Regions from separate parts of the Lacrimispora sp. genome, predicted to be linked through region 1. Evidence: a T-box and tRNA genes for the amino acid it is inferred to sense, from the RefSeq annotation. Region 1 holds a T-box; the other holds one or more tRNA genes.
The links. The T-box of region 1 lies ahead of tyrS (tyrosine--tRNA ligase). A T-box ahead of a tRNA ligase gene usually reads a tRNA of that ligase, here a tRNA-Tyr.
Positions count from the first base shown of each region.

Region 1 (16,636 bases):
CCTTTCGGTATCATAATCCTTCCCCGCTTTCATCTAAAATTATTAGGGTATTATATCCTCGGTACAGTTCTTTGTAAATAATCATTTTCTATCCACTTTTACTCTCATTTGACTCTTAATGGTCAGGTTTTGGTCCCATTTTTTCTTTCAATTATCAATTTATGCCTTCTTTTTTTGATATGCTTTTTCTGTCCTTATGAAATTCCAGAAAGGGCAATGGTGCCATCAGTCCAACTCATACACCTTCAAATTCCGGTAATCCGCTGTCAGAGGTGCTAACTGGCGAAAACCGATTTTCCCTCCTTTTAACGGTTCTCCATAGGTACTTCCATCGTCATCAAATGCAAACACGGTCAAATCATTGACGGAGAAGCTGATGTGGTCTTTGTATTTTCGGATGCTGATACGGTAAAAATCATTGGCATCCGCTGCATCCGGAATGGGGTCAGCGCCCTGGGCCACCAGATGGAATCCTCTGCTCTTTCTTAAATTGCAGGTATGAAATGCTCTCTCATCCGGTTCCTTTCTTCTGAAATAGGAAACGTGAAACCCATTGATGTCTCCGCTGTGATATTGGGGATATTCCCCTGTACGTAGAGAAAGAGAAGGATCAAAAAGGTCTTTTCCCTCTTTCCCGGAAGCTGCAAAAAACAGGATGCAAAGTCCCTGATCGGTCACAGGCTTAAACTCCCAGGTGATTTTTATATTTTCCGGAAAATCCACCGGGCACCAGAGCACATAATTGGCCCGCTGTCCCATCTGATCATCCAGCTCATTTTTTAACCGCATCGCTCCATCTTCAAAACTGATTTTCGCCTTCCCCTCAAGAACGAACCCCTCTATGTCTTCCTTTTTTGCCAGAGGATTGTCATAGATCAGCCTTTCCTCCATCAGCCTTGCATATCCGTTTGCTTCTTTCATTGTAATGGTCCCTCCAATTATTTTACTTCCTGTGTGATGGAATAATTATACCTCTGACAGCCATTATTCTCAACCGTTTTCCAAAGGACAGCTTTGAAAACCAGACGCTTTTGAGCGTTTATTTTCCTTTCCATATAATGTACAATATGGTAAACTATTGGTAGAGCAATCATTCATAGGAGGAACCTGCATGCAAATGCAATATACCCAAATTATAAATAACGAAAGCGTTTTGGGAATCATTCGCCGCTTTTGCAGTTATATAGATACAAGACTTACAGAACATGGCACGCACGTGGCCTACATTATTTACCGGATGATCCGGAAAAGCGGCCAGTATACCGAAGAAGAACTTCGTAATATCTGTTTCACCGCCCAGCTTCATGACATCGGAGCCTTTAAGACAGAAGAAGTTTCAAGAATGCTGCAGTTTGAAACCAAAGATGTCTGGAACCATTCCTTCTACGGATATTTATTTATCCATTATTTCTCCCCACTAAGAAAGTTTGCGCCGGCAGTCCTGCTTCATCATATCGGATGGAGCTTATTAAAAAAGCAGGATTACATAAGCAGGGAACTAAAGGACCTGGCCCAGCTCATCCACATAGCTGACCGGATCGATGTTTCCATGTCTCTGGAAAACAGGACCTGGCAGGAAACACTTCACATGCTGAACAACGGGAAGGACATTACATTTGCCCCCCATATCTTAGAGCTTGCCGCAGATTTGGATTTTCAGGGTTCCATCGATGATGCCTGGAGACATGACCCCGAATATTCGGATTTTTTATGCAGAATTCCTCTTTCCGGAGAAGAGATTACCGGGTATTTAAAGATGCTCGTCTTTATCATTGATTTCCGAAGCCACTACACCGTAACACATACCATAACCACCACCAGCATCAGCTATGAGCTTGGAAAACTTCTATCTTTAGATGAAAAACAGCTGAATCTGGTTCTTTGCGGTGCTCTGCTCCATGACCTGGGAAAAATTGCCATTCCCGTTGAGATTTTAGAATTCCCGGGCAGATTAGCGGATAAGGAAATGGCAATTATGCGGACTCACGTAGACTTAACAGAAGAAATATTCGGAGGTATGATCGATGAAGCCATTGCGCGCATTTCCCTTCGCCATCACGAAAAGTTAAACGGCACCGGATACCCAAAGGGCCTGACTGCCAAAGATCTGACAACCGAAGAACGTCTGGTTGCCATCGCGGATATTATCAGTGCCCTTACCGGGATAAGAAGCTATAAAGATGCCTTTTCCACAGACCGGATCTGCACCATACTCCTGAATATGAAAAAAGAAGGGTTTCTGGATTCCCATATCGTGGATATGGCAGTCCTTAATCTGGACAGGATCCTTGAAACCACCGCAGACCGGTGCCGTCCTGTCCTGAACATCTATGAAAAGTTCCGGAAGGAATACGATCAGTTTTTAAGGCTGCGCTCCAGCAGCGAAAAAATCAGCTACGCCATTTCTATCCAAAAGCCTCAGCCGCCTTCCTTCTGGCCCTAAAAAAGGGCTGGTGCAAACGTCGGTTCCACCGATTTGCACCAGCCCTTTTCTATTTATTTTACAAATACTTTCACAAATTTTTTCTTTCCGCGCTTTACTACAACTCCTTCGCCGGATAACTGCTCCTTTGTAAAAAGGGCCTTCACATCGGTTATCCCTTCTCCGTCAACAGTAACACCGCCCTGCTCCACATTGCGTCTTGCCTCAGAACGGGTAGGTGCCAGACCGGATTTCTGTAACATGGTCAGGATATCCACATTTCCATCTGTAAAATCAGATTCTTCCAGCTCGCAGGCTGGCATGTCAGCCGCATTTCCTCCGGTAAAGAGTTCTTTCGCACTCTTCAGTGACTTTTGCGCTTCTTCCTCTCCATGCACCAGCTTTGTCAGCTCATATGCAAGGATTTCTTTTGCCTGATTGAGCTGGCTGCCTTCCCAGCGTTCCATCTCATTGATCTGCTCAAGAGGCAAAAAGGTAAGCATACGCAGACACTTGAGTACATCGGCATCCGCCACATTTCTCCAGTACTGGAAAAAGTCGAACGGGGAAGTCTTTTCCGGGTCAAGCCATACGGCACCGGACTGGGTCTTTCCCATCTTCTTGCCTTCGGAATTCAACAAAAGGGTGATGGTCATGGCATGGGCATCCTTGCCTAACTTGCGGCGGATCAGCTCCGTACCGCCAAGCATGTTGCTCCACTGGTCATCTCCGCCAAACTGCATGTTACAGCCGTAGCGTCTGAACAGCTCATAGAAGTCATAGCTCTGCATGATCATATAGTTAAATTCCAGAAAGCTGAGCCCTTTTTCCATACGCTGCTTGTAGCATTCTGCTGTCAGCATGCGGTTTACGGAAAAGTGAGGGCCAACCTCCCGGAGCAGTTCCACATAATTGAGCTCCATCAGCCAGTCGGCGTTATTTACCATAAGCGCCCTGCCTTCAGAAAAATCAATGAAACGGCTCATCTGCTTTTTGAAGCAGTCACAGTTATGCTGAATCATCTCCACCGTCATCATCTGACGCATATCACTTCTGCCCGATGGATCACCAACCATTCCGGTTCCTCCTCCGATCAGGGCGATGGGCTTGTTTCCTGCCTCCTGCAGGCGCTTCATCAGACACAGTGCCATGAAATGTCCAACATGAAGGCTGTCAGCCGTAGGATCAAAGCCAATATAGAATACGGCTTTTCCTTCGTTGACCATCTTGCTTATCTCTTCTTCATTCGTGACCTGGGCGATCAATCCCCTGGCTTTCAGTTCTTCGTAAATCGTCATAACAATTCTCCTTTTAAATACAAATAAGCCCCGTCCTTTCAAAAGGACGAGGCTAAAATCTCGTGTTACCACCTTAAGTTCATAAACAGCTCACACTGCTTACCTTTTTGAGTACCTGATCCGATACTCTAGCACAATAACGGGTGCAGGAATCCGTCACAGCCTACTGGGCGCTCCGCCGTTGGGTGTGAAGCTCAAAGATGTATTCACAATCCGCTTTCCACGCGCCTCTCATCGACCGGCTGCTTTCTGTGTGGTCCATCGCACTGCTACTTGTTCTTATCAACGCTTTTAATGGTATATGAAGTTATTGATTAGTATATGGATTTTTTTTAAGTTTGTCAAGGGCATTTTAAACATCTCTGTACTCTTTTATTTTATCCATGCCCCCGTTTCATTGACTCTGTAACCATCCGGTGTGACCGTATTCATCAGACATGCTCCGCTCTGGTCCAGATAATACCAGTGGCCTTTTACATAGATCCAGCCAACTGCCATGGAACCATCCTTGTGCATATAATACCAGTTTCCATCGGATAAGACCCACTCTGTTTTCATGGCTCCGCCAGGGTCCATATAGTACCAGATTCCATTGATCTTATTCCAGCCGGTGGTCATATATCCGTCCTGACCAAAATAGTACCATATGCCGCTGACCATGGCCCAGTCTTCCTTCATAAAGGTGCCATCCGGCTTTTGGAAGCGCCAGCCTGCCAAATCTTTGTTCCAGGCTCCTTTTGTCTCCCTGGAATGAGCCTTGTTGCCATAGTCTCTGTCAGAATCGGAATCAGACCCGGAATTCTTTCCCTGATCCACCGGTTCCGGCTCTGGTTCTGGTTCCGGTTTTGGTTCCGGTTCTGGTTCTGGTTCCGGTTCTGGTTCCGGTTCCGGTTCTGGTTCCGGAGCCGGATTATCTTTGCCGGGAAGGATTCCACCGGCACCTGCTTCTGCAATGACACTTCCCTTTGCAGGGCGCAGGAAATCACCAAATACGATTTTTCCGTCAACCCGGAAAAAGCAGTCGGCCGGGTCCAGAGATACAAAGTTTTCCGGCCCAACGGCGTTGGCGCCGTTCTGGTAAAAATAATTATTTTCCGAAACCTTTGCAGCAATTTTATCATCATATACTTTGTGTAAGGAGGCGCTGTAGGCTTTTGAACGGAAGGAAACATTATTCCTTGCGGTGCCGTCCGCCGTCAGTTCTCCGTTGGCATCCGTTTTATACGGACTTGGACGCATAATAAAGTTGAAACGGACATTATCAAAGGAGGTGTTATTTTCAATGATCAATTCCCCAGGATTAAAATTATCCGTAATGCCGTCAAGGTTGTTATGGAATGCAATGCTGTTTCTTAGAACATGAGGCACTTCCCTGCCCTCACCGCCCATTTTAAAGCCGTTGTTTCCATTATTATAGGCCACACAGTTTTCAATGATGGTTCTTCCGTTTGGCCCATCAGCCAGAGTGTTGTAGGTATCCCAGCCGTCATCTGCATTGTCATGGGAGACACAGTTCAAAAACCGGTTGTCGTCTCCGGAACCGGACTTGGCTGCAAATCCGTCCGCATTGATTTTGGAACCGTCAACATTGTCAAAAGATTCACAGTTCTCAACCAGATTATAAGACGGCCATAAGGACCTGCTTCCTCTCTTCTTTGTGATCGTAAGGCCTGCATCGCTGGAAGTGTTATGGATCAGTGAATCCTTAAACACATTGTGGCTGCCATGGATCATTACGCCTCTGCTTCCTTCCACCTTTTCTCCATCCACATCAAGTCCCGACACATCCCAGTAATCAGAATCCAGTACAAATATCTTGCCGCTTCCTGTGATCCTCACTGCTCCCTGTGCTTTTAAGGCTTTTCTTGCTTCTTTATTTCCTGATGAAGTCAGAGGAATCGTCACCGCATCATAGGTTCCCTCTGCCATATAGATGGTTCCTCCCGGAACCAGGCGGCTTACTGCCGACTCCACAGACATGGGTTCCTCTTTGGTCCCTGCTGCCGCATCCGTTCCTTTTGGAGAAACATATAAGTCCTTTCCGTAGCTTTCCTTTTGGACCTTTAAGGTCTGCACCTTCTCCTTACCGGCGTCCGCACCTTCAAAAGGAATAAAACGCAGCTCAAATTCAGCTTCCTCTCCCTCAATCACAGCCGGATAAGAAAATTGTACGCCTCCGGTAACCGGTTCCCCGGAAGCTATCATCTTTCCGTTCTGGCTGACCGACATGGTGCCTGACTGATTGGTCAGTGCCTGCACGGTATAGGATGAACTGTTTGTATACGCTGCGGAAGCCACATTTAAAGAAGCTCCTTCGCTGTCCGGTGCCACATAAGCCGGCGTTTCATCCGGGTCTATCACATCACTTAGATCCAGAGAAATATTCTTTACCGACATTCTGGCATTTCTGGCTGCGAAAAATCCCACATACATGGTTTCCCGATCGAGATGAGCCACGATATTGGGTGTTACATTTTTATCCGCAAAGGTATAGGACGTAACGGCCTTTCCTTCCTCGTCCAGATGAGACAGGAAAAATCCTTCATCCGTCCGCTCCAGCCTTAATTTCATCTGGGTTCCGTAATAGTTGGAAGTAAAGGGTGCATCCGAAGGCGCATATTTTTTATCTGCCTTGGAAACCGATTTTTCAAAGGTTGCCGTGGTCTTAACTGATTTTAAATTTCCTGCCGGACTGTTGACTCCGTAGCGGGCAGCGGCCAGAAGATTTAAATCTGCATTTAAGGACTTGGAGGCTGCCTGAATGCTGAGCATGACCATATTGGACGCCGCTGGATATTCTTCATATCCCTCCTCTAACGGATTCTTTCTCGGACTTCCGTTCACATCACGGACCATAAGACCTGCCCCCTCCTGCAAATTGGCCTTAGACCCTTCCTCCGGTCCTAACTGTTCCACGGTAACATCTGCGGTCAGAGAGAAATTCTTACTGGCAGGAACCTCTGTGTAATAGAAGGTCAGCCCGTCATGTCCCGCCTGTAATTTTCCGCCTCTGGATTCCAGCACCACATCCTGGACCGGCTTTCCTTCCAGGTTCAGAGGAATATCCGTTCCTATGGGCCAGGTATCATTGGTTCCCACCTTATCCGGAAGTATGTTGGACTTGAAATTCAAATCTGTAGACTGGCCAAATGCAGAGGATTTCCAAAGCTGTTCTCCTTTTGACCCATCCCAGACAATCTCCGGTCCGCTGTTGGTCCAGTGGAATGGCCCGGTTCCGTTTAACGCCTTTCCCCAGCTGTCTGCAGCTTCTACCCGGAATGTATGGGCAGTATTTAAATCAAGTCCTGTCACATCGTAAAACAATTCCTTAGTGGTATAAGCATCGTTTACGTGATTGAAATAATCCCCCTCGGCTTTATAAACCGGCTTTCCGTCTACATAAATACGGTAACCATATATGCCGGATTCATCCGCAGGCTCCTTCCAGGTCAGTCGGATGGTTTCGCCGCGCCTTGCAGCCTTTAACCCATGATCCCCCCAGACAGGGGCATGAAAATCGTATTTTTTTATGGTTTTTACAGTTGCCTCCTCGTAAGCAAAGCTATCATCCGTATCTGTAAATGCTTCTAAAACCACTTCACTTTCATCCTCCAGCATCCGTCCTATGGTCATTGACAGATCTTCTGCCTCCGGCTTTTCAAACTGATAATTATATACCGTATCCACCAGTTCCCCATCCACATAGGCACGGTAACCGCGAACTCTCGGTTCAAAAGCCTTTGCCGATTGAAACCTGGCCGTTCCCCAGGTATACCCGATTCCAGAGAAAGTCACCTTACTGTTTGAAGGCTCCTTTAAGTTTATGGATTCTCCAGAAGACGTAGTAAACTCAAAGCGGGGACCGGCAATCTTATTTCCCGGCTCATCCACCGCATATACCACAAACACATAATCAGTTCCGGAGGAAAGACCGGTAAGCTCTATAGAGGCAGCAGGAACCGGCTTCGTCACATCAATCAGCTCATCATTTCGATAAGTCTCAACAATATACCCGGAGACTTTACCGCTGCCGGATATCTGTTCTCCGTCCTTAGCAGCAGGCCATTTTAAAGTAACACGGTGCTCTCCCCCGGCTCTTATGGCCTCTGATGCGCTGGCAGCCGTTAAAACCTCCTCCGGCCACACAGGTTTTGCCATGGAATTATAGGAGTTGACGGACTGGGTGGTAGTTCCTGTAAATCTTAGATCATTGCTGAACTTTATGATTCCCCAGGCTTTATACTCCGAAGCAGAAGCATCCTCCTCCTTCTTTTCAATTCCCTTCCAGTTCATGACCACATTGTGAAATGTCACATTGGACGCTCCCACGATATTCTCCGATTTCTTTGCCAGAGCCTTGTTAATGTTCGTAAAGGTAATATCCTGAAAATAAAGATTGTGGTGGGTGTGCCACGTTTTATGAGGTTTTTCATAATCAACGTCTGCCACAATGTCAATGGTATTCTTGGAAATGGTATCTGCAGTAATATTGTAAGCGCTGATATCATAGAATTCCGCCGGCTTATCTGCCGGTTCCACTGTGGTGGACTGGTTGACATCGCTGTAGGTGGTGTTAAATGTAAACACCTTATCCGCATTTCCTACCGCACAGTCACGGATTAAGACATTGTTCACACCTCCTCCGTTTACGGGTGCACTCTTAAAGCGGAAAGGCATATCACTGTGATTTAATACATTGTCTTCCACCAGCATGTCACTGATCCCGGCTCCGGTATGGCTTCCCGCCGCGATTGCACCTCCATGGCATTCCCTGAAAAAGTTATTAAAGGTCCAGATTCCGCTTGACGGCTTTTGTTCCGTATCCTGTACACCTTTTCCCATTCCGGTCGCAAAATTGACGGCATCATCTCCCGTATCAAAAAAATTATTATAGACCATGGCATTCTGTGTGTTTCCAAGCTCAATGCCGTCTGCATTGTTTGCATCGTATGTAATATACTTGACATTTTCCGAGACCACATTTTCACTGTCTAAAACTGCAATGGTATGCATAGCCGGATTTTCCGCTGTGATCCCTTCAATATAAACACCGTTCACATTCCGAAGGACAATCAGATTGGGTCTGGTGGAATACGCTGCAGTCTCATTCAATCCTTTTCTGATTCCATTGTCATACGCGCTTTTCGCCAGGATTCCCAAATCCATTTTGTCGTTCTTTGATCTGCCCACCCAGCGTTTTAGTCCATACTTCCTTAACCCCTCCTCATTCCAGTCAGGATCACCGTCCTTTCTCTGCTGATAGTAAGGCTCATAGCCGTCTCCGCTCACCTCTTTTCCGGCACCGTACTTCCATCCATTTCCGTAAACCGTTCCTTTTCCCACAATACGGATATTTTCAAATCCCCCATTTTCATCTGCACTGTAGGTATTGATCAGCGCCCAGGACCTGGTATCTGTGGAATAGGGATAGAGAAGGTAATTCTGGTCATAATGGCTGACATCCGGTGATCCAAAAAGAACGGCTCCTTCTTCCAGTTCCAGAGTCATATGACTCTTTAGATACAAGGCTCCGGACATGTATATCCCTTTTGGTATCACTACCTTACCGCCCTCGCTGCAATCATCAATGGCAGCCTGGATGGCTCTGGTATTCCTGACCACAAAAGCCGCCGCTTCCTCATCAAGGGATGTGTAGCCCTTTTCCACCGGCTCAGCCCCATAGTCCTTGATATGAAATACCTCCGGTGCTGCTTTCGTGGAACAGCCAATAGAGACCCGGTCTCCCAATTCGTTCCCCTCTGCGTCAACAGCCACCACGGAGAAATCATAACTGGTTTCCGGCAACAGCCCTTCTGCCCGGAATGTATGAATATCCACGTTTACCATATCCACGGACCGATTCTCATAGTAGTCATAAAATGCCTTCATATAAGTATCCGCCCAATCCGCATGTTCTGCAAAATTACTTCGCGCATCTCCGATTTTCTCCCCATCCCGATACACATTGTAATTTGCAACTTCCTCATAATTTTCCGGTTTGTCCCAAACCAGAGTGACCGAAGTATCGTCGCAGGCAAGCGCAGGAATTCTCAGACCGGTCACCTCCCAGCTTCCCTCCGATTTTTTAAACCTTGGTTCGGTCTCCGGCAAGCCCATGGCTTCTGACGGTGTTGCAGGATTTTCCAAAGACACCTGTGCCTCTGATGATGTGGCCACGTCTTCTGACCTAAAGCTGTCAGCCTCTGATGGCGTCGCCTCCGGTCCAGGAATTGTTACCGGCATTCCGCTTGCATTTGACGGAGTCGCAGGCTTTTCCTCAGCCTGCCCAAAGGAAAACTCCGCATAAGCAATTCCCCCTTCTGGCACTAAAAACGGCAGCAGCATGGAAGCCGTCAGAGCCAGGGCCAGGGCCTTTTTACATCGTTTCCAGTTAACTCTCATTATGGTTCCCTCCCAAATAATAGTGAAAGCGCTTACAGACTCATTTTACATTCTGTTTCCCAAGATTTCAACCAAAGTTTACAATATGCTTAATATTTGTTAATTATATATATAATTATTTGTATTATTTTACTATTATCTTTTGTAAAATAAAATATTCGTAATATATATTATCCATATTATTTGGATTATTTTCGTCATGTTTTTATGCATATTGTTGGTTAATCGCTTACATCATTTACGTTTTATACGTTGGAATTCTTTTCCTAGCTAAACAATCTTTAAGACAGCCGTCCGGTTTCCGTTAAGATTTACTTATTATGATAAAACCAATTCAATTATCATGGAGGTAGACTATGATTGAGGAAATCTTAAAGTATAATGACACGTTTGTTAACAGCGGCTTTTATAAGCACTTCGCTTCCAACAAATACCCCAAAAAAAGACTGGCTCTCATTACCTGCATGGATACCAGACTGGTAGAGCTTCTCCCTGCTGCCCTGGGTCTGCACAGCGGAGATGTGAAACTGATAAAAACAGCAGGCAGTATGATTATAAATCCTTTTGACAGTACCATACGAAGCCTTCTGATCGCGATCCTGGAATTCGGAGTGGAGGAAGTCATGGTCATCGGCCATACAGACTGCTTATCTGCCACGATTTCATCAGAAACCATTATCACCCATCTGATCCAGCGTGGAATCGAGCGGGATACCATACAAAAGCTTAAGGAAGAGGGGTTTGATCTGGATTCCTGGCTTCAGGGTATGGACAGCATAAAAACAGCCGTAAGACAGTCAGTCACTTTACTGAAGACCCATCCCCTCATTCCGGATAATGTGATAATCCAGGGGTTCCTTATGGATATATCCTGCGGCAGGCTCTCTCCAGTCTCTTAACTCAAAAAGGCCCAATCCCCGGCAGGGGATCGGACCTTTTTGATTCTGTTTTAAATTCAATTGCTGATGGATGGTAAATTGCTTAAATTATTACTTTCACTGCCATCCGGTAAGGACTTCAAATACTCATTGCCGTTTCTGGAAGCTACTCCCACGCCTTCGATACCACCCTGCTTTGCCAGCTGCACGCCTTCTTCTTTATCTAGCACCGTTCCATCTGACAGCTTGTATCCGGTAACACGTCCGCTTTCCTTCACCAATGCAACGATTTGTTTTGCATCGGCCTTGGGTACCGGAATATCATCCAATGCCATCATAGGCAGATTGTTTGCCATAGATGGCTCTTTATTATCTGGCATCATCGTTACCTCCCGCATTATTTTAATGGTAATAATACTTCTTTTCCTGAATGTCTGCTTTCTTGATTCCTTATATCCTCTCAATCCTAGTGTCTCTTTTCTGTCTCAAAATATGCAAGACAAAAAACCGGTTTCTCTGCACAAGAAAAAACGGCAGAATGTCTTCCACCGTTTTTTCTTTAAACATTTTATTTTTAGGATTCTAATAAATAGACAGTCAGCTAATGTAATTAATTCTCTTTCTTTGGTGCAGTCAGCTTTAAAAGCAGCTGGGAAATACCGTAAAGTAAAATCATTACGACAAAAATACCACCCATGCCAATACCCATTAATTCTAATGCCTGAGTTACGATATCTGTCATTGTTACCTCCAATCCCCCCTTACGGGGCAGCACATTTCATTATTTATAAAGTTGCAATCAGTTACATGAAGAAGGATAGTAAAAGTCCGCCTGCCACTACAGATGCGATCTGTCCGGAGACGTTGGCACCGGCTGCATGCATCAGGATAAAGTTTGTAGGATCTTCCTTCGTTGCCATCTTCTGAATAACACGGCTGCTCATTGGGAAAGCGGAAATACCTGCTGCTCCGACCATAGGATTGATTTTTTCCTTACGGAAAACATTCAAGATCTTAGCAAAAATAACACCGCCTGCAGTATCAAATATAAAACCTAACAGACCAAATCCGATGATTAACAGCGTTTTAAGATTTAAAAATTCATCGGCAGTCATCTTTAATGAAATCGTAAGTCCAAGTAAAATACTGATAATATTTACCAATTCATTCTGTGCAGAAGCACTTAAACGGTCCAGAACGCCGCACTCACGTAACAGATTACCAAACATCAAAAATCCAATCAGAGGCAGTGACATGGGTGCTGTAAAACCTGCAACAAATGTAATTGCTAACGGGAATAAAATCTTGGCTGTTTTGGAAACGTCCTTTGGCTCATATTTCATATGAATCTGACGTTCCTTTTTTGTTGTCAGCGCTTTGATGACAGGCGGCTGTATGATCGGCACAAGAGCCATGTATGAATATGCCGCTACGGTAATCGGCCCTAACAGATTCGCTGCCAGTTTACCGGCTACAAAGATACTGGTAGGTCCGTCTGCTGCTGCGATAATACCCATAGAAGCAGCTTCCTGAAGAGATAAATTCGTCGTTAATACAATGACTATTACAACTGCAAAAATACCAAACTGTGCAGCAGCACCAAACAACATCATAAAAGGGTTCTGCAGCAATGGGCCAAAATCAATCATTGCTCCGATTCCGATAAAGATCAGAAGCGGGAATAATTCTGTTGAAATTCCGGCATCAAATAACACGTTAAGTACTCCTTCAGCTCCGGTACTTGATTGTGTAATAATACCGGACATGGGGAAGTTTACTAAAATAGTGCCCAGTCCCATGGGGACTAAAAGTGTCGGCTCATACTCTTTTTTGATACCCAGATACATTAGGGCGCAGCCGATCAACATCATCACTGCCTGCTGCCATGTAAACGAGAGTAGCCCTTCTAATAATATGCTCATGTTTCTCTCCAATCTCAATCTGCCTGTAATTACATTTAAAGAAATAGTGGACAAGCCCCGGTAATTGCGGCAACTGCGATAAATATTACGAAAATACCGCATGCCCATTTCGCGGATTCCTTCTGCCACTCGCCCATTTCAAGTCCTGTCATATTCAACAGCAGGTAAATGAATGCAACCAACGGGCTTAATAAATGGAATGCCTGTCCCAAAAGTGATGCTACCGTCATGTTCAGAGCCGTATAGCCATACTTTGCGCCTGCCTCAGCGAACACTGGTAAAATACCATAGTAGTAAGCATCATTTGATAAAAAGAAAGTACCGGGTGCGGAAACAACTGCAGTAACAAGACCCCACCATCTTCCAAGGGAAGCCGGCAGTGCACTTACCATGCTGTGTGCCAACGCATCACTCATACCTGTGCTTCCGAATAAACCGGAAAACATACCTGCACCAATCACCAGGATTACTACCTGTAACGCATCACCTGCATTATCCTGAATACGGTTTTTCTGATCCTTGATCTTTGTGTAGTTTACCATAAGACCGATAACTAATGCAACTAAAAATAAGAAAGAAGATGGAAGTTTATCCATAACAAGGAGTACAACGGTACCAATAGTCAGGATTGCGTTGAACCAGATCAGTTTTGGACGTTTTAATGCTTCCACTTCAGGGTCAGAATGTGTCGTCTGTGCTAACTCAGCTGCGGAAAGCTTCTGGATACCGACTCTTTTTCTTTCCTTCATGCCAAGGTAGAAAGCTACACCAAGCATGTAAATAATAGAAACAACCATACCTGGAGCGAGAGCCGAAAGAACCGGGCCGCCTTCCACTTCCATAACCGCCATGGCACGGGCGGTCGGTCCACCCCACGGAAGCAGGTTCATGATCGTGTTCATCAGGATTATCAAAACGCCCAGATAAAGCATCTTCATATTGAGCTTTTTGTAAATCGGGATAAAGGCAGTACAGCAAATCAGCGTGGTAGTTGTTCCATCACCGTTTAAAGAAACGGCAGCAGCTACAATTGCAGTTCCGATCAAAACCTTCACCGGGTCTCCGCCAGCAATGCGGATCACCGTGTTTACGACCGGATCAAAAAGCCCTGCATTCAGCATGATAGAAAAGAATAAAATAGCAAAAAGCAGCATGAATGCAGTTTTGGAACTCTTTACCAGTCCATCCTGGGACATCTTTCCAAGTGCAACGATCTGGTCCATAACAGACAAAGAGTCAGCAGCATCTTTTTCAAGATATTTGGCAATGGGTTCCTTCATTACTCCGGTGAGTACACCGATAATGGAAAACACCAGCGGGACACTGATCAGTGCCGTAAACGGGTGCAGCCTTTTGGTCATGACTAATCCAAGAAAAACGATTATCATGAGCCATGCTAAGATAGTAATCATATAAATGATCCCCCTTTTAATATAGATGCATAAGTATCATGTAACCATATTAACCGGGGATTCTTAAAGAGTAATGAAAACATACTTAAAAAATTGTAAGATTTAATAGTATTTTAAGACATTTATAATATTTACAAGCCAGGCACCCGATAATTTTTTTCATTAAGAGGATAATAAAGAGAATTTTATGATATAATTGCTCTCTATCTCCTCTTAATTAATTTTAATACTTCCATAATCGGAATGATTGAAACAGCTATAAGAACAGCAACTACATATTCTTTAAAAGAAATATATTCAAAAGAAAATGCTTCTCTTAAAAACGGTACATAGATGACGGCAGTGGTCAGTACAAATGACATGCACAGAGAAACATTTAAAAATACATTCTTTGTTTTCAGTCTGAAAACAGAATCGGTTCTGGACCGCATATTAAAGGAGTGGAACATCTCAAGCAGGGACAGGGCTAAGAATGCCATCGTCATACCATCTGCACTTTCAGCAATCTCCCATACTCCGCTTTCCATATAATGGCCTATAAAGTAAGCAGCTAAAGTAAGAATCGCAATTACGAAGCCCTGGAACACGGTCTCACCGCCAACACCATCAGAGAATATGCCGTCTTTTGGATTTCTCGGCGCTCTTTTCATAATATCCGATTCCTCTGCTTCCATACCAAGTCCAATGGCAGGAAAACAGTCTGTAATCAAATTGATCCATAATAAATGTACAGGCTTTAAGATGGTAAAACCTAAAAGGCTGGCAATAAATACGGAGATAACCTCTGCCAGATTGGAGGATAAAAGAAACTGAATCGCTTTTCTGATATTGTCATAGATGCGCCGTCCTTCAGCGACTGCAGACACTATGGTCGCAAAGTTATCATCAGCCAGAACCATATCCGCCACATCTTTTGTTACGTCAGTTCCTGTGATTCCCATACCAACACCGATATCCGCTTCTTTGATCGAAGGAGCATCGTTTACACCGTCGCCTGTCATTGCAGTTACCTTTGACAGCCTTTTCCATGTTTTAACAATGCGCACCTTGTGTTCCGGCTGCACCCTTGCATATACGGAATAATTCTGAATGGTTTTTAACAGCTCTTCATCGGAGATTTTAGAAAGCTCCCCGCCGGTTATGGCCATGCTTTCATTCTCCAGGATTCCAAGCTCTTTTGCGATTGCAACTGCGGTATCCTTGTGGTCTCCGGTGATCATGATGGGGCGGATTCCCGCTTCCTGACATTCTTTGATGGCAGCCTTCACTTCCGGACGTACCGGATCGATCATGCCGGAAAGACCTAAGTATACAAGATCCTGTTCCAGCACTTCCGGTTCATAAGAAGACGGTTCCTCATCCCAGCTTCTCATGGCTGCGCAAAGCACGCGAAGGGCCTTGTCTGCCATGGATTTATTCGCCCGAAGAATATCTTCCCGAATTTCTTCGGTCATCTCCACTTCCTTTCCGCCGATATAAGCCCTGGTACAGCGTTTCAGCACTTCATCCGGCGCACCTTTTGTAAACTGAACCAAAGTGTTGTCCTCTTTTTTATGAACGGTGGACATCATCTTTCTCATGGAATCAAAAGGAGCTTCTCCGATACGGACATAGCTTTTTTTCAATTCATTCTTTGAAAGACCGTTTTTAAACGCATCATTGACCAGTGCGCATTCAGTCGGCTCTCCCACCGCTTCTTTCCGGTCGGCGTCAAGCTCGGCATCCGAGCAAAGGGCCATGGCTGTCATAAGCATGGTCTCATGACCGGCGGCATGTTCTACCACCGTCATCTTATTTTGGGTAAGTGTTCCCGTCTTATCCGAGCAGATGATCTGAGTACAGCCAAGTGTCTCTACTGCTGTCAGCCTTCGGATGATGGCCTGCTTTTTGGACATCTTGGTCACACCGAGGGATAACAGGATCGTTACAACTGCTGCCAGACCTTCCGGAATCGCAGCTACCGCCAGGGAAACAGCGATCATAAAGGTATCAATCAGTTCCTCAAAATGGATTCCGTTACCGGAAAGTCCGACTCTGGTCAAATCAACGGCAAACATTACCCCGCAGATGACCAGTACCAAGATGGAAAGAATCTTTGATAACTGGTTCAGCTTGATCTGAAGAGGCGTTTCTTCGTCTTTGGCGGAATTTAAAGCGTCTGCAATATGGCCGATCTCTGTTTCCATTCCCGTATGGCAGACAACCGCTTTTCCTCTTCCATAAACAATGGTAGAACCGGTATATACCATGTTCTTCCGGTCGCCAAGTGGTACTTCTGCAGTTTTGCTGCCAACAACGGATT
Region 1 covers NZ_JBKVXF010000001.1:1,686,899-1,703,534, forward strand. Annotated here, with positions in the region: gene ACLTWA_RS08000 (glycoside hydrolase family 2 protein) at 1-14, opposite strand, end outside; gene ACLTWA_RS08005 (DUF1961 family protein) at 226-921, opposite strand; gene ACLTWA_RS08010 (HD domain-containing phosphohydrolase) at 1,112-2,443, shown strand; gene tyrS (tyrosine--tRNA ligase) at 2,497-3,720, opposite strand; T-box leader at 3,760-4,015, opposite strand; gene ACLTWA_RS08020 (fibronectin type III domain-containing protein) at 4,093-10,122, opposite strand; gene ACLTWA_RS08025 (beta-class carbonic anhydrase) at 10,479-11,021, shown strand; gene ACLTWA_RS08030 (DUF3892 domain-containing protein) at 11,078-11,383, opposite strand; gene ACLTWA_RS08035 (OadG-related small transporter subunit) at 11,611-11,742, opposite strand; gene ACLTWA_RS08040 (sodium ion-translocating decarboxylase subunit beta) at 11,804-12,922, opposite strand; gene ACLTWA_RS08045 (CitMHS family transporter) at 12,958-14,334, opposite strand; gene ACLTWA_RS08050 (calcium-translocating P-type ATPase, PMCA-type) at 14,538-16,636, opposite strand, start outside.

Region 2 (16,636 bases), on a different contig from region 1:
CTTTGTGCATCCCGGGAAAGAACAGGATAATCAGTATTATCTGCAATATCTGATTCGTGCATTTGAACAAAAGGGGAACGTGGACTACGGGGACATGCCCCGTTTTTTTCTGGAAACCTGTAAAAAGAAAGATGAATACATGGTCCATTTAAACCGGGGCCTTGGACGGGCTACCATGAATCTGGCTTGGAAGAACCGCTTTTTGGAGAGCCGGGATGCAGTCATTGTGCAGTTTAAGGAACTGGCAATGATCTTAGAGGAATTTTCCCATCAGGTCGAACATGCCGTTGACATCACTCCCGAATGGGAGGATGAGGTAAAGCGGGCATTCCGGAAAAATCATATCATAATAGAAAAAATGCTGATGCTGGAATATGAAAACCAGCAGCGGGAAGCATTCTTAACCATGCGGACCATGAACGGACGCTGCGTCACAGTAAAGGAGGCGGCAGAAATTCTGGAAGCGGCAATGGAAGAAGGAGAGTGGACCGTGGCACCGGATGGAAGAAATCTGGTGACAAAACAGTCCGATACCATACGGTTTGTGGAAAAAGGAGAGTTTCAGGTCATCTACGGGGCTGCAAAGGCGGTAAAGACCGGAGAAGAGGTTTCCGGTGACAACTACACCTTTGGACAAGTCCAGCCGTGTCAGGTAATTATGAGCCTGTCAGACGGTATGGGCAGCGGCAAAGCCGCCGAGGAAGAGAGCCGCCAGGTCATTGAACTGACCCAAAGGCTTCTGGAAGCCGGGTTTTCCGCCAGGGCCGCCTTAAAGATGGTCAATACGGTTCTTTTGCTGACCGGTATTTCCCAACATCCGGCAACTTTGGATTTGTGCTGCATTGATTTGAAAACCGGCATTATGGAAGCCATGAAGCTGGGAGCGGCAGCAACCTACATATTGACAGACCGGGGGGTAGAGCTTTTAGAAGCAGGTGATGTTCCCATGGGAATCTTAAATCCTGTGGAACCTGTGCTTTTGTCGAAAAAGCTATGGGACGATAACCGGATCGTCATGGTGAGCGACGGAATATTAGACGCTCTGCCGGCAGATGACAAAGAGTACATGCTAAAGGAGTTCATTGCCAGTATGCCTAAAAAAAATCCTCAGGATATGGCAGACCGGATTCTGCTCTTTGCGAGATCATTTACGGAAAACGCTGCCGATGATATGACGGTGTTGACTGCAGGCATCTGGAAAAGAAAATAATAATTGCAACAGACATGTTTTGCGGGTATATTTATAATAAAGAGGGGAGAAAATCAACTAAGGAAGGTGACAGAATGTACAGAACGATATTGGAGTTTATCAGACGGAACCGGCTGTTGACTCCGGGAGACCGCATCCTTGTGGCGCTTTCCGGAGGAGCCGATTCGGTCTGTCTTCTTGTAATCTTACATGAATTAAAAGAGGTGCTTGGACTTTCTTTAAAGGCCGTCCATGTCCATCACGGTTTAAGGGGCGCAGAAGCAGACCGGGACAGTGAGTACGCAAAGGAACTTTCCCGGTCTCTTGGGGTGCCCTTTTCCTGTATCCGTGTGGATGCGGCAGCCTATGCAAAAGCACACAGAATGTCTGTGGAGGAGGCCGGAAGGCATCTGCGGTATGAGATTTTTGAAAAGGAACGCAAGGCATTCGACGCAGATAAAATCGCTGTAGCCCATCACGCCGATGACCAGGCAGAGACCATTCTTTATCATCTGTTCCGCGGGACAGGGCTAAAGGGGCTGGGGGGGATACGGCCGGTGAGAGACCGGATTGTCCGGCCTTTGCTGCCGGTAAGCAAGGAGGAAATTCTTGCATATCTAAAGGAAAAAGGGATATCTTATTGTGAAGACTCAACCAATTCCCATACCGATTATGCCAGAAACCGGATCAGGGGGATTCTTCTTCCAAAAATCCGGGAACAGATCAATCCCAGAGCCGCAGAAAATATTATCCATGCCGGGGAAATGGCAGCAAAAGCTGATGAGTACCTGGAAAAACAGGCAGAAAACTTTTTAAAGGACTATGGCATCCGGAGAACGGATGAAACTGGTTCAGTCACTGCATATGCAGTCAGAACAGAATTTCTTTTAAAGGAAGATGACATCATAAAGACTTATGTAATCCGAACCATGATCCGGTCGGTCAGGGCGTCCATGAAAGACATTACCATGACCCATGTGGAAAGTGCCGCGGCTCTGCTGTCCGCCCCCAAAGGCAAGCAGGTGGATCTGCCGGGAGGGCTTCTTGCCGTACGGATTTCTGACTGCCTGTGGATAAAGAATAAAAATCAGAAGGAATCTGTGGATAATTCCAAAGAACGGCCCCTTCCTGAAGTTGATTTTCAAGTCTTTCCTTATAAAAAAGGTCAGGAAATTCCCAAAAACGGGTATACGAAATGGTTTGATTATGATAAAATCAAATGTGCACTCTCAGTGAGGTATCGGAAAACAGGAGATTACATGACACTGGCCGGAGGCGGTAGAAAAACCGTCAAGGCATTGATGATTGATGAAAAGGTTCCCAGGGAGGAACGTGAAAAAATCCCATTAATTGCGGATGGTTCCCATGTCCTCTGGGTCATCGGATACCGGATCAGTGAATACTATAAGATAACAGATGATACCCATACAGTAATACAAATGCAGTTAGACGGAGGAAAAGACAATGGATGATAAGATACGTGTATTGTTATCAGAGGAAAAAGTGGCAGCAAGGATTAAGGAAGTTGCAGAACAGGTCAGTAAAGATTATGAAGGAAAAAAGCTTCATCTGATCTGTATATTAAAGGGAGGCGTTTTCTTTACCTGTGAACTTTCCAAACGAATCAGCTTGCCGCTTACCATGGATTTCATGTCCGTATCCAGCTACGGGTCAGGTACCGTATCAAGCGGGATCGTAAAGATCGTGAAGGATCTTGATGACCCCATCGAGGGAAAGGATGTGCTGATCGTTGAAGATATCATCGATTCCGGCAATACCTTATCCTATTTAATTGAGGTATTAAAACAAAGAAATCCAAACAGCATTGAGCTGTGTACCCTTCTTGACAAACCGGAGCGCCGGGTGAAGACACAGGTACAGGTCAAATATACCTGTTTTACAGTACCGGATGAGTTTATCATAGGATATGGTCTTGATTACGATCAGATATACAGGAATTTGCCATATATTGGAGTTATAGAACAGCAATAAGGAGGCAGCATGTTAAAACAACAGCAACCATTTAAAGGCTTGGGATTTCTGCTCCTTCTGGTTATCATGCTTTTATTTGCCAGCAGGCTTCCCCAAAAAAGCGGAATCATCACCAACCAGGAGTTGATGCAGGCAATAGACAATGGAACCATAGCCTCGGCTACGATCAGGCAGAACGATCCGCCCCCAACCGGGAAGATTGAGATGACCATGACCGATGGCACCACAAAACAGGCCAATGTATCCGATGTGATTGGAATTCAGGACCGTTTGGACCGCAGTGGAATCACTTATACTGTGGACGCCGTCCAGAAGGAGAATTTATTCCTGACCATCACACTTCCGCTGATACTTACGGCAATGGCTATGGTATTTTTATTTATGGTCATGAATGCCAGGGCAGGAGCCGGAAGTGCCAATTCCAAGATGATGAATTTTGGCAGGAGCCGGGCACTTCTTGCCAAGGATGCCAACAAGGTGAATTTCAGCAAGGTGGCAGGTCTTGAAGAAGAGAAGGAAGAGCTTGAAGAAGTGGTGGATTTTTTAAAGAATCCACAGAAGTATACGAATGTAGGCGCCAGAATCCCAAAGGGAATCCTTCTTGTAGGACCTCCCGGAACCGGTAAGACCCTTCTTGGCAAGGCAGTGGCCGGTGAAGCCGGAGTGCCGTTTTTCTCCATATCCGGATCGGATTTTGTGGAAATGTTTGTCGGTGTAGGTGCATCCCGTGTCAGGGATCTATTTGAAGAAGGAAAGAAACATGCGCCCTGTATCATATTTATCGATGAAATCGACGCCGTAGCCCGGCGGAGAGGAACCGGTATGGGCGGAGGACATGACGAGAGAGAACAGACGTTAAACCAGCTTCTTGTAGAGATGGATGGGTTTGGTGTCAACGAAGGAATCATCGTTATGGCAGCGACCAACCGTGTGGATATTCTGGACCCGGCCATCCTTCGTCCCGGACGTTTTGACCGGAAAGTAGGCGTGGGGAGACCTGACGTAAAGGGAAGAGAAGATATTTTAAAGGTACATTCCAAGGAAAAGCCTTTGGGAGAAGATGTAGATTTAAAAAGGATCGCCCAGACCACATCAGGCTTTACGGGTGCTGATCTTGAGAATCTGATGAATGAAGCAGCCATTTATGCGGCCAGACACAGCAAGAAATTCATCAATCAGGCCGATATTGATAAAGCGTTTGTTAAGGTCGGCATCGGAGCCGAGAAAAAGAGCAAAATCATAACCGAAAAGGAAAAGAAGATCACTGCTTATCATGAAGCAGGTCACGCCATTCTTTTCCATCTTCTTCCGGACCAGGGACCGGTTCATACCATTTCCATTATTCCAACGGGAATGAGTGCTGCCGGCTATACCATGCCATTGCCGGAGAATGATCATATGTTCAACACCAGAGGAAAGATGCTGCAGGATATTATGGTGGATTTAGGCGGCAGGATCGCAGAGGAAATCATCTTCGGTGATATTACCACCGGAGCATCACAGGATATTAAGCAGGCCACAGCGCTGGCCCGCGCCATGGTGACCCAGTACGGCATGTCCGAGCAGGTGGGCATGATCAATTATGATAATGACGGTGATGAAGTCTTCATTGGACGGGATCTGGCCCATACAAAGAATTACGGCGGCCAGGTGGCCAACACCATTGACAATGAAGTAAAACGAATCATTGATGAGTGCTATGAGAAGGCAAAAGAGATCATCTTGAAACATGAAGATGTACTTCATGCCTGCTGTAAGCTGCTTATGGAAAAAGAAAAAATCGGCCAGCAGGAATTTGAAAGTCTGTTCTCTGCTCCAGCAGAAGTGATATAAGCTTCTGAAGGCTTAATGAAGATAGAAGTGCAGAGTCGGGTAAAATGTCTATGTTTTTGCCTGTGATTCTGCACTTTTTTGTAACCTGTCAAAGGGCTGGGGAAATGTGCATAAAAAATCATATTGAAAAAAATGATGTTTGTGCACACTTATTTTGCAGAGCATGGTATATTTATAAACGTAAACCCCCCCAATACATTATATAGTTTTTGCTACACCCCATAAGAAACGAAATACCTTCTCCGAAAAACGGTCAGCTACCCCGCTGACCGTTTTTTCTATCTGTTTATTGGAAAAAGGCGGGTTGTATATTTAAGATCAATCAGATAAAATAGAATTTATAGAAGCAGAGAAAGGAAATGGAGATCCTATGTGTTTTCAGTCAGAAGCGTTAAACACAGAAGCGTTATTTACCGATGAGACAGAGAATTTCCGTTTTCCGGCAGAGCCGGCGAAGGGAGAAGAAGTGCGGTTTCTTTTCCGTACGGCAAGGAATGATGCGGATTGGGTTTATTTTATAGAAAAAGGAAGTGACCGTGAGGCAGCCATGGAAAAAGCCGGATCCGATGGGCTGTTTGATTATTATGAATACAAAATAGTGGTTGGAGCTGATCCGGTTTTTTATTTCTTTCGGATAGAAAAGGGAGCAGAACGCTGGTATTACAACCGTCTGGGGCCTTGTAAGGAACCTTTGGCCTCCTGTTATTTCCGTGTGGTTCCGGGCTTTTCTGTGCCGGACTGGGCGAAGGGGGCGGTGATGTATCAGATTTTTGTGGACCGCTTTCGCAATGGAGATGAGAAAAATGATGTGACTGACCGGGAATATATCTACATCGGAAAGCCGGTTACTCATGCGGGAGACTGGAGGGAATATCCGCAGCAGATGGATGTGGGACATTTTTACGGCGGAGATCTGCAGGGGATATGGGATAAGTTTGATTATTTAAAGGCCCTCGGAGTTGACGTGATCTATTTGAACCCTGTTTTTGTCTCACCCTCCAATCATAAATATGACTGCCAGGACTATGACCATATCGATCCCCATTACGGAGTGATCGTAACGGATGGAGGCGAGGCGGTAGATCCGAAAGCCGAAGATAACCGGAATGCTGCGAAATATATGATCCGCACCACAGAAAAGGAAAATCTGGAAGCCAGCGACCTGTTTTTTGTCCGGTTTGTGGAGGAACTGCACAAAAGGGGGATGAAAGTCATTCTCGATGGAGTATTCAACCACTGCGGATCCTTTCATAAATGGCTTGATGGGGAACGGATCTATGAAATGTCGGGAAATTATGCGCCTGGGGCATATGTGTCAGAGAACAGCCCCTACCGCTCCTTTTTTAAATTTTCCGACGGCCGGGGCTGGCCTTATAATGATTCCTACGAAGGCTGGTGGGGCCATTCGACCCTTCCAAAGCTTAATTATGAAGAATCCCCGGCCTTATATGAGGATGTTCTTCGTATTGCAGGAAAATGGGTGTCTGCGCCTTATCATGCAGATGGCTGGAGGCTTGATGTGGCAGCGGATTTAGGCCACAGCAGCCAGTATAACCATGACTTTTGGAGAGCCTTTCGAAAAACGGTAAAAGAGGCGAATCCAGAGGCTCTTATTCTGGCAGAGCATTATGGAGATCCGTCTGCCTGGCTGAATGGAGATCAGTGGGATACGGTCATGAACTATGATGCCTTTATGGAGCCGGTCAGCTGGTTTTTGACCGGAATGGAAAAGCACAGCGATGAAAGCAGTCCGGCTCTGTTTGGAGACGGAGAACGTTTTTTTAAGTCCATGAACGAACACATGAGCCGCATGATGACCGGTTCCCTTTTTGCTGCGATGAATGAATTATCAAACCATGACCATTCCCGTTTTCTTACCAGAACCAACAGAAAAGTGGGGCGGTCGTCTACCCTGGGACCGGAAGCTGCCTCTGAGGACATCCATTATGGAATCTTTCGGGAAGGTGTCATGATCCAGATGACCTGGCCGGGGGCGCCCACCATTTATTACGGTGATGAAGCCGGTGTATGCGGCTTTACGGATCCTGATAACCGGAGAACCTATCCCTGGGGCGATGAAAACTTTGAACTCATTGAATTCCACCGGTATATGACTGCCCTTCATCACCGGCTGCCTGCGCTCCGGCTGGGGTCCTTAAAGCAGCTTTTGGCTGAAAAGCACCTGATTTCCTATGGGAGGTTTTATAAAGACAGTATCTGTGCCGTTGCGGTGAATCACTGTCAGGGAGAACGAGATGTGGAAATACCGGTATGGCAGCTGGGGGTAAGGGACGGGGAGACGATGACAAGGCATATGTTTACCTTTGGCAGCGGCTACAATGCAGGAGAAGTTCCCTATGAAGTAAATGACGGCCGGATAACCGTTCGGATGCCGGAAACGAGTGCGGTTCTGCTGTCCGCAGATCGGATTGAAAAGTTATAAATTTTGCAAAAAACCCTTGATTTTTGCTTGTCCGTATGATAAAATAACAGACGCTTGTTAATAAAGCATGGGCGGATTCCCGAGTGGCCAAAGGGGGCAGACTGTAAATCTGTTATCGACGATTTCGAAGGTTCGAATCCTTCTCCGCCCACTCCATATAACGGCAGGTGACTGCGATTATATATGAGAATGCCGGCGTGGCGGAACTGGCAGACGCACAGGACTTAAAATCCTGCGGGACTTACCTCCCGTACCGGTTCGATTCCGGTCGCCGGCATTTAGGGTGAAGATATCTATCATTATTTGATGGGTATCTTTTTTTGTTGGAATGACAGCGCATAGGCACCATGGCCCAGCCTGAAAAACTGTATGCATGACTGTAAAAATTGTGTAAATTGTGAGTAAAGTTTGAAAAACTGCTGTAAAAAGATGGTAAATACGCTATAACTATCTGAAAACGGTCCGATATACAGATTGGATCCTTATGATCTTTAGGGATTTTAAAGCACAAATCATATATTGGAGGTTCGTAAAAGATGAGCAGACGCCGAACGGGAATTAAAAAGGAATTGGTCATGTTTACCATAAGCTGTATTACCTGCATTGTATTTTTACTGTCTGTAAGCTCCATTTATCTTATCTATGATACGGCTCATAAATCACTGGCTATGAGTCTTGAGGAAACGTCGGAACTGGTTTCAGAAAAAATCACGCAGCAGTTAAAGGAGTATTCTATCATAGCGGAGTCCATCGCGCTGTATGAGAAAGGAAATGCAGAACGGGGAGGTAACATCGGCATTTTCCTGAACATTTCCAGCTCCCAATACGGGCTGAATAAGATCGACATTATTTCCTCTGATGGAAAATCCGTTGCGAACGGGAAAGCCTATGATGATAATATTGCATACCAGCAGGCAAAAAGCGGGACTCCGTTCTTATCAGATCCGATCATTGGAAAGGATTCTGTCTCCTTTCAGTATGCCTATCCATTTGGGGACATTGTGGTGATTCTTGAATTTCCTTACTCTGTGTTTGAAAACATCATTGCTGATGCAAAGCTGGGAACTACGGGAAGTACTTACATATTGGACCGCAATGGAGCAAAGGTGGCAAGCGATGACTTTGCTCTTGTGATGGCAAAACAAAACAGCGTGGAAGATGCAAAAACAAATCCGAAGACATACGGTGAGATTGCGGAACTTGAAACGGCGATGATTCAGGGAGAAACTGGTTTTCGCTTTTATGAGGAAGGCGGAAAAAAGAAAATCGGTTCCTTTACGCCCATCAAAGGCACCAACGGCTGGTCGGTCAATGTAACGGCTCTTCAATCGGAATTTATGTCCGGAATAAAAGTGTCTGTAGTCAGTGCGATTGTTCTGGGACTTCTTTCTCTTGTATTTGGTGTTCTTGCGGTTTTAAGAATTATAAACCGGATTACCAGACCCATTGGAAATGTAGTAGATTCTCTTAAACGGCTTTCCGGCGGAGATCTGAATATGGAACTGACCATTGAAAGAAATGATGAGATCGGGAGTATCGCAGAAAAGATCAATGAGATGGCTTTTAAATATAAGGAGATCATTCAGGATATCTCCTGTTACCTGCAGGAGGTTTCTTACGGAAACCTGGCAGTTCAAAGCAGATGTGAATATCCGGGAGAGTTTAACAGCATCCGGACGACCATGGAATCCATTTCCCTGCGTTTGAGTGAGACTCTTAAAAGTGTTCAGCTGACAGCAGAAGAGGTCAACAGCGGAGCAGAACAGGTAAACGGTGCTTCCCAGGCCCTTGCTTCGGGAAGCGAAGAACAGGCAGTTGCAGTTGAGGAACTGAATTCTTCCATACAGGCAGTATACCTGCAGGCGGAAAAAAACGTGGAATATGTGCGCATGGCCTCCGCTTATACCAGCCAGTCCGGGAAGAAAGTTGATGCGGGCAACCAGCACATGGAAAGTCTTCAGGCGGCAATCGATGAGGTGAGCTTATCTTCCCAAAAGATATCCAACATTACTAAGATCATTGAAGACATCGCGTTCCAGACCAATATCCTGGCCTTAAATGCTGCCGTGGAAGCAGCCAGGGCGGGTGGCTTTGGTAAGGGGTTTGCTGTTGTAGCCGGAGAGGTCAGGAACCTGGCGGAAAAGTCCGCAGAGGCGGCAAAACAGACGTCTGAGCTGATTGAACAATCCGTAAAGGCAGTTTCAGAAGGTAAGAGACTGACTGGGGAAACCGGACGAGTCTTTCAGGAAATTGCAGGACAGTCCGTTCAGGTGGAACAGGCCATGAAGGAGGTAGAGGCTTCCTCCATGGAGCAGGTGCGGGCCATCGATCAGATCAATCAGGGCTTATCCCAGGTCTCTGCAGTTATTCAGGCCAATGCAGCCACGGCCGAGGAAAGCTCCTCTGCCGGGGAAAAGCTGGAAGAACAGGCGCGCATCCTGCAGATGGAGGTTGAAAAGTTTAAGCTTTGCAATGGACCGGTTGAAGAAGAGACGGAGGAGACAGAAGAAACTGATCAGGAGTTAGAATGAGACGGGTTCCTTTTTGTATTTTGTATTCTGAGTTATTTTTATTATAAATTCCCGGTTTTTAACTCATACTAACAAAAAATGAAAAGAGGGAAATCTATGAACGCAGATGCCGAATTACTGGATTTCATTTATCAGAATTCTGAGATGGGTGTAAAAACCGTGAAACAGCTTTTATCCATGACAGATAATAAACCCTTTCAGGAGCATTTAGATGCAGAACTTAAGGAATATAGTCAGGTTCATGAAAAAGCAAGGGAGCTATTAAACCTACATGGACGAAAGGCAAAGGATGCCGGGGCATTGGAAACGATGATGGCCTATCTGGCCATTGACATGAAGACTCTTAAGGATAAGTCTGTTTCTCATATGGCAGAGATGCTGATTCAGGGAGGAACCATGGGGATCATTGACTGCAACAAGCGGATCCGGCAGTATGAAGGAGAAGCAGATAAGGACATTCTTGCGCTTATGAAGGAGCTGCTGAAAGTGGAAGAGGATCATATAGAACGCCTAAAGAAGATGCTTTGACCGCCTGTTCAGGGAAGGGCGCAAAATTACAGGGGAAAAAAGGAGCTTATGCATCACAGAGAAAATTAAAATTCTCTTGAAGCATAAACTCCTTTTTCTTAAGCCTCTGTTTTCCAGAATCCGTGAAGATTGCAGTAAGCATAAGCGGTTTGGGGAGAATCGCCTTCCTCTAGAGTGAAATGGGCAACCGGTTCGCAGCCATCGCCTGAATTCACCCTCATCACACAGCCGGCAGCCGTATAAAGGCATACCCAGGTGATGCTGTGTTCTTCGGACATAGGGTGGAATACACTTCCCACTTTTACGGTTACGTGATTTCCGTCGGTTTCTATGACAGGAGCATGTTTTTCGGCTGCCCCGTCAGAGGTGTTTGGCTCAAGAATGTCAAATGGTTTTAAGCTGTCTGGGATTGCGGCATTCGGGGTCCCTAAAATGGCTTCCAGAATGATGTTGCGGTTTTGGTCTGTCATAAATACAGGTTCGTTTTTCATGAGGCTCCTCCAATCTTGTTGATATCATTTATCAGAATTCCCAAATAGAGGCAGAAACATAACACCAACTTTTTCCATTCCCCTTGACTGGGGCCGGTATTTTCTCAATGACTGAGGTCATGTCATTTTTTTCTCCAGTTTATTAAGTTCTGGATAAATATGGCTGGTCATGCTGCCATAAAAAAGAAAACCGGATGCTGTGAGGAAGTGACATTGGGAAAACCCTCCATTTTAAATAGGGTCAAAGAAATAATAATCCTTTTTATTATATTTTTTACATAATTTAGAAAACTTCCCTTGACAAGAAGAAGGAAATCCTGTAAAATAACTCATGTTCCAACCGGTTGGCCCAGATAGCTCAGTTGGTAGAGCAGAGGACTGAAAATCCTCGTGTCGCTGGTTCGATTCCGGCTCTGGGCATTGTGCCTTTTGCACATTTGAAATACGTTTTAAAATTCCTTGCGGGTGTAGTTCAATGGTAGAACACTAGCCTTCCAAGCTAGATACGTGGGTTCGATTCCCATCACCCGCTTTAAGTGTGGCAAGCCAAGATAGATGATGCATTCTTCTGTTTTGGCTTGTTTTTTATCATATATGCGGACATATAAACTAATATTTGGAGGAAACCATGAAACGGAATTTTTTATTTTCTCAAATTGGGTACAACTATTTACCTGCCACAGATATAGAAAGCGCGATTCAATGGTATGAGAAGTATTTAGAACTGAAACTCGTGGATAAATTCGAGGACAGAGGCTCGATGATCGCCATTATGCATTATCCTCATAAACACGCCATTGCACTGGTTCTGATAGAGACCAGGGAGCGTTGTCCGCTGTCTATTATAAGGAATGGTTTACCCCATCCCGTATTTACCATGAATTGTCCCGATATTGAATATACCCATCAGCAGTTGAAGGAACGCCACATAGAAGTTCAGGATATTCATTCCCTTGGAGATGGGGAAGCAAAATATTTCTACTTCAAAGATAACCAGGGTAATTTGCTTGAAGCGGCCTGGTCCAAATGGGATCCGGCGGATGAGTTAAAGGAAGGTTTCTTGAAGTGAACATAGTTTGAAGACAAAAGCAAGACTTTCACCGATAACCTCGGAATATAGATAAGCCGGCACCAGGATGCGAATCCCGGTGCCGTTTTTTTGTCCGGCAAGGGGAGATACAGGTTTTGATTCTTCCGGGCCGGTAATGTTTGTGTATAAATCGATTCTGTGGGTATTCTAAGTTTGTAAGTACCTGTTTGTAGTATGAAAAAAGAAAGGAAGACCATATGAAGATGAAATTACTGAAAGTCATGGCAGTAGCGGTAAATTTGTTTGCATTATATGTATTGACGATGGCAGCATATTTGACGTTGGAATTTATCAAATCCCAGCCAACGGTTGAAATGAAAGGGAATGGAGAACTGGCCGGAATAGAAGCCGTGAAGTGATTTAAAAAGGAATCTTTATATCGCCCAGACATTGAGGAGACAGAAATGTCTGGGCGTGTCTAATAAGACGGGCAATAATAGTTTGGGTAAAAAGAATAAAATTATACATTGTGTGATACGTGGAAAAAAGGATGAATTTTATTCTGAATAATTATCACGAGACAAGAACATGCAGCGTAAACTGTATGAAAGGTATAGTTAAATCCCTTTAAATATTCTTATCTCCCTGCGGCTGCTTTGCAAAAAAGGCAGAACAGCCGGTTCATACCTGATTCTTTTCTGAAACACCCGTCGACTGATCATTGACGGGTGTTTTTCATAAAGCTATTTGGCAATATACATGGATTCAGGCGTCCACTGCACGCTGACGATCTGGTAAAAGCCGGAGCCCATAATGCCGTCCTGCACATAGCAGGCGGGGAAAACAGCAGCAAGGGGGAGCAGGAGAGCCTGTTTGTTCACCAGCTGTACCGAGGCTTCTTTTAATAATCTCTTTTTCTCGTCCAGATCCTTTGCAGCCAGTGCACCAAACAGCGCATCCTCATATTCTTTTGGATGGGCCATCATGTTTAAGTAGTTAAGGCCCTTGGAGGAATACAGGCGGATGTAGTTGTTGGTGAAATCCATTTTGGAAGCACCGGCACCGGTGATCAGACCGCCGTCATAGATTCCTTCTGCTTTCTGGGAGTTAAAGTCAGCCAGCTCAATGGTCTTGATATCCGCCTTGATGCCGATTTCTGCCAGGGAAGCCTGAAGGAGTACGGCAATGTTGTTATTGGTGGCAATGGTGCTGATCGTGGTTTGAAAGCCGTTTGGATAACCGGCGTCAGCCAGCATTTTTTTTGCAAGTTCCGTATCATACTCGATAAAGTCAATGTCTTCGTCATAAGACCAGGCCCCCGGAGTGCCGAACTGTGTGATTGCAGAACCTCTTCCGCCCGTAAGAGAATGGGCGTAGCCCTCCCAGTCAATGGCATGCATCACGGCCATTCGGACATTCAAATCGTAAAACGGCGAGGACTTGTCACCGCTGCAGAACATCACATATTTGATCTGACCCAGGTCGGGGGCTTCCTGTGCAATGTTCTGGTATTTTCCGTCAAGCTGTGAAATAATGGTGGAATCGTTGGTTGCAAGAAGATCGATCTCACCGTTCATAAATGCGGAAAGCTGAGCGGTTGTATCGGTAATGTAGGAGATGGTCAGTTCATCAAGATAAGGCTGGCCCTCGATCCAGTAATTTTCATTTTTTACATATTTGGTGTAAGAGCCTTTGACATATTCTGAAATGACAAAGGGGCCGGTTCCAACGGGATTGATGGCAGCCCAGTCTTCCCCGTTTTCTTCAAATGCGGTTGGGCAGTATACAAATACTTCGCCAAGGACCGTATCCCAGTTATTCTGCCAGGTATCGTAGGTGAGAACCACGGTATAGTCATCTTTTGCCTCATAAGAGACGGGATTTCCTAATTCTGCTTTCTTTCCTCCCTCCATCATCTTGTCAAAATTCCAAATCAGCGCTTCTGCATTAAAATCCGTTCCGTCGCTGAACTTAATATTCTTCTTTAAGGTTACGGTACAGGTCAGTGTCTCCGGGTCAGGTGAAATGTTCTCTGCCAGCCAGCTGGAAGTATTGCCTTCTGCATCCATACGCCCCAGAGATTCAATGGCCGGAGCTGCGGAAGCTCTGTCACCGGTGGAAGCGGAGAATGGAAGAAAGAAGGTGGTCGGTGCATCCGGATAGCAGATGGTTACGCTTCCTCCGTAACTGATTTCCCCTTTTGCTTCTGCGGAAGTTTCTGCGGTTGTTTTTTCAGCTCCGTCTGTGACGGCGGCAGGTGTTCCCCCGGTTTGTTTTTGTCCGCTGCATCCGCTTAGACTTCCCACGATTAAAGCGGTAATTAACGGAAATGCCCATATTTTTTTCAATTGTATTTCCTCCTTTATAGACTTGCCTCTGCAGGATGGTTTTATGAAGAAGCAAAGAATGTGTTGTACCCTTAATGTACCTGAATTATGTGGGATTTGCATTATACCGCCAATACAATAATAATAAAATTAATTGTTTTAACAACACATATTCCGATGTAGCTTAAATGTGTTGTTTGTTTTAATATTATAGGAGGAGTTATTTTTGGAGTTGTTATGCAATATCACAGGCGACTCTTCCCGAGAATGGGAAACTGTGACAGGACACGACGAAAACGGCATAGAATGGCATCAGAATCGGAGGTATACAAAATGATAAATGTAGAACTTGCCCGCGATTATGTGGCAAAAATTCACCGGCAGCTTGGTATTACCATTAATATTACGAACGAAAAAGGAATTATCATTGCCAGCGGCATTCCTTCTCATGTTGGTGACTTTCACCTGGTCGCGTATGAGTTGATTAAGAGTAAAACGTTCATAAAGATTATTGAGACACCGACCGACGGGCTGATTGGGGTTTCGGAAGGAGTCAATTTACTTTTGCTTCACCGCATGGAACCGATCGGTGCGGTGGGGATCTTAGGCAACAGCGACGACATCATGCCCATAGCCAAGATGGCAAAGCTGACCATCGAGTCCTTTTTCTTTAAAAACCAGACCAGTCAGGCGGACTTAATTGAATCACAGACCATCAGCAGGCTTCGGGATGCCCTTTTGTTTGAGCAGCCCATTAATCCCACACGAATCTTTCAATTGGCTACGGAAGTCGGTATACGGGACAATGTATACCGGGCTGCAATCATGATCCATACCACCGGAGATAACGCAAAGGAAGCCATTCAGTATCTTTACCAGGGGTACAGCAGTTCTCAAAAACAGCCCCAGGATATCCTGTTTCCCATGGATGGACAGCATCTGGTACTAATTAAGTCCTTTCGTAAATTTGAACCCGCTTTTTTTCGGGACAGCATGATGGAATTAAGTGAATACTTTATGGGGCTGCTAAAAGAAAAACGGTTTTTTGAGGATTCGGTCAAGCTGTAGTTATACTATACCATTCCGGCAGACTCCCTGATCCATTACAGGAATTCCTACAGCTGTTTGAAGTGGCTGGAGGATTACGTTCATTTCCGGACAGAGACGCTTTACTTTATCAACGATTACTTAATCGAGTATATGACAGGCTGTATCAGCCCCGATCTTTTAAGCCCTCTCTTTGAAAGTTACCGGAATGTCATTGACAACTATCTGGATAAAGAGCTGTTTCATACTACGGCTGCGGCATTGGCTTCTACTAATATGAGTCCGGCAGAGGCGGCAAAGGAATTGTTTGTACATAAGAATACGGTTCTTGCCCGCACCAGAAAATTCAAAGAGATCCTGGGGCTGCAGCCTTTAAGCAGTTCCAAGGATACCATTCTATTGCTGGCCCTTGACAGTTATTTGTCAAAGTGATTTTTCCGGAGAAAAGAAAGGTGTCTTATGAAAACAATAATTCAGGCACTTTATGTATTCCCGGCATAATGCAAATAAAAACAGAGTTTTATATAATCTTGCCATAGGGGTTAAAAATCAGAATGAAGTTGAAAGGGGGAAATACAATGGGCAGATACATTTTAAAACGTCTGGGGCAGACGGCAATCGTCTTGATCATACTGTCGTTTATTATTTTTATGCTCATATCCATGCTGCCGGGGGATCCGGTTTATGCCATGCTTGGCGGGGAGATATCAGAAGAAACCTATCAACGCTGGTATTACGCATTGAATCTGGACAAACCGGTGGTTGTCCGGTATTTTCTATGGCTGTGGGATGCCATCCGGCTGGATTTCGGCACATCCGCAAGCTATCATAAGTCAGTCACTGAGGTATTGGGAGATCATGTACCCGTAACCTTATACTTTTCCCTGTTATCCTTTTTTATCAGCATTCCGCTGGGCATCATTACCGGAATCTTAAGTGCGGTCTACCGGGGGAAAAAGATTGATACCATTGTGACCATGGGAGCAAATATCACCTGCTGTCTTCCCCAGTTCTGGCTGAGCGTATTGTTTCTGTACATATTTTCCATGAAGCTTGGCTGGTTTCCGTCCTTTGGATTCACCTCTCCGCTGGTGGATTTCACAAAAAGCATCCGTCAGACCATACTGCCGCTCACCTGTCTGACTCTGGGAGGAATCGCATCTATTACCAGGCAGACAAGATCCAGTATGCTTGAAGTAATCCGTCAGGATTATGTAAGAACGGC
Region 2 covers NZ_JBKVXF010000005.1:14,639-31,274, reverse strand. Annotated here, with positions in the region: gene ACLTWA_RS15775 (SpoIIE family protein phosphatase) at 1-1,210, shown strand, start outside; gene tilS (tRNA lysidine(34) synthetase TilS) at 1,285-2,661, shown strand; gene hpt (hypoxanthine phosphoribosyltransferase) at 2,654-3,181, shown strand; gene ftsH (ATP-dependent zinc metalloprotease FtsH) at 3,191-5,014, shown strand; gene ACLTWA_RS15755 (glycoside hydrolase family 13 protein) at 5,385-7,457, shown strand; tRNA gene ACLTWA_RS15750 (tRNA-Tyr) at 7,527-7,608, shown strand; tRNA gene ACLTWA_RS15745 (tRNA-Leu) at 7,649-7,734, shown strand; gene ACLTWA_RS15740 (methyl-accepting chemotaxis protein) at 7,994-9,988, shown strand; gene ACLTWA_RS15735 (hypothetical protein) at 10,085-10,516, shown strand; gene ACLTWA_RS15730 (desulfoferrodoxin family protein) at 10,615-11,007, opposite strand; tRNA gene ACLTWA_RS15725 (tRNA-Phe) at 11,355-11,427, shown strand; tRNA gene ACLTWA_RS15720 (tRNA-Gly) at 11,469-11,539, shown strand; gene ACLTWA_RS15715 (VOC family protein) at 11,636-12,076, shown strand; gene ACLTWA_RS15710 (hypothetical protein) at 12,295-12,456, shown strand; gene ACLTWA_RS15705 (ABC transporter substrate-binding protein) at 12,781-14,385, opposite strand; gene ACLTWA_RS15700 (sugar diacid recognition domain-containing protein) at 14,698-15,432, shown strand; gene ACLTWA_RS15695 (helix-turn-helix domain-containing protein) at 15,490-15,843, shown strand; gene ACLTWA_RS15690 (ABC transporter permease) at 15,990-16,636, shown strand, end outside.
Region 2: it has a tRNA-Tyr gene. The T-box ahead of tyrS (tyrosine--tRNA ligase) is inferred to sense a tRNA for this amino acid. The anticodon was not compared.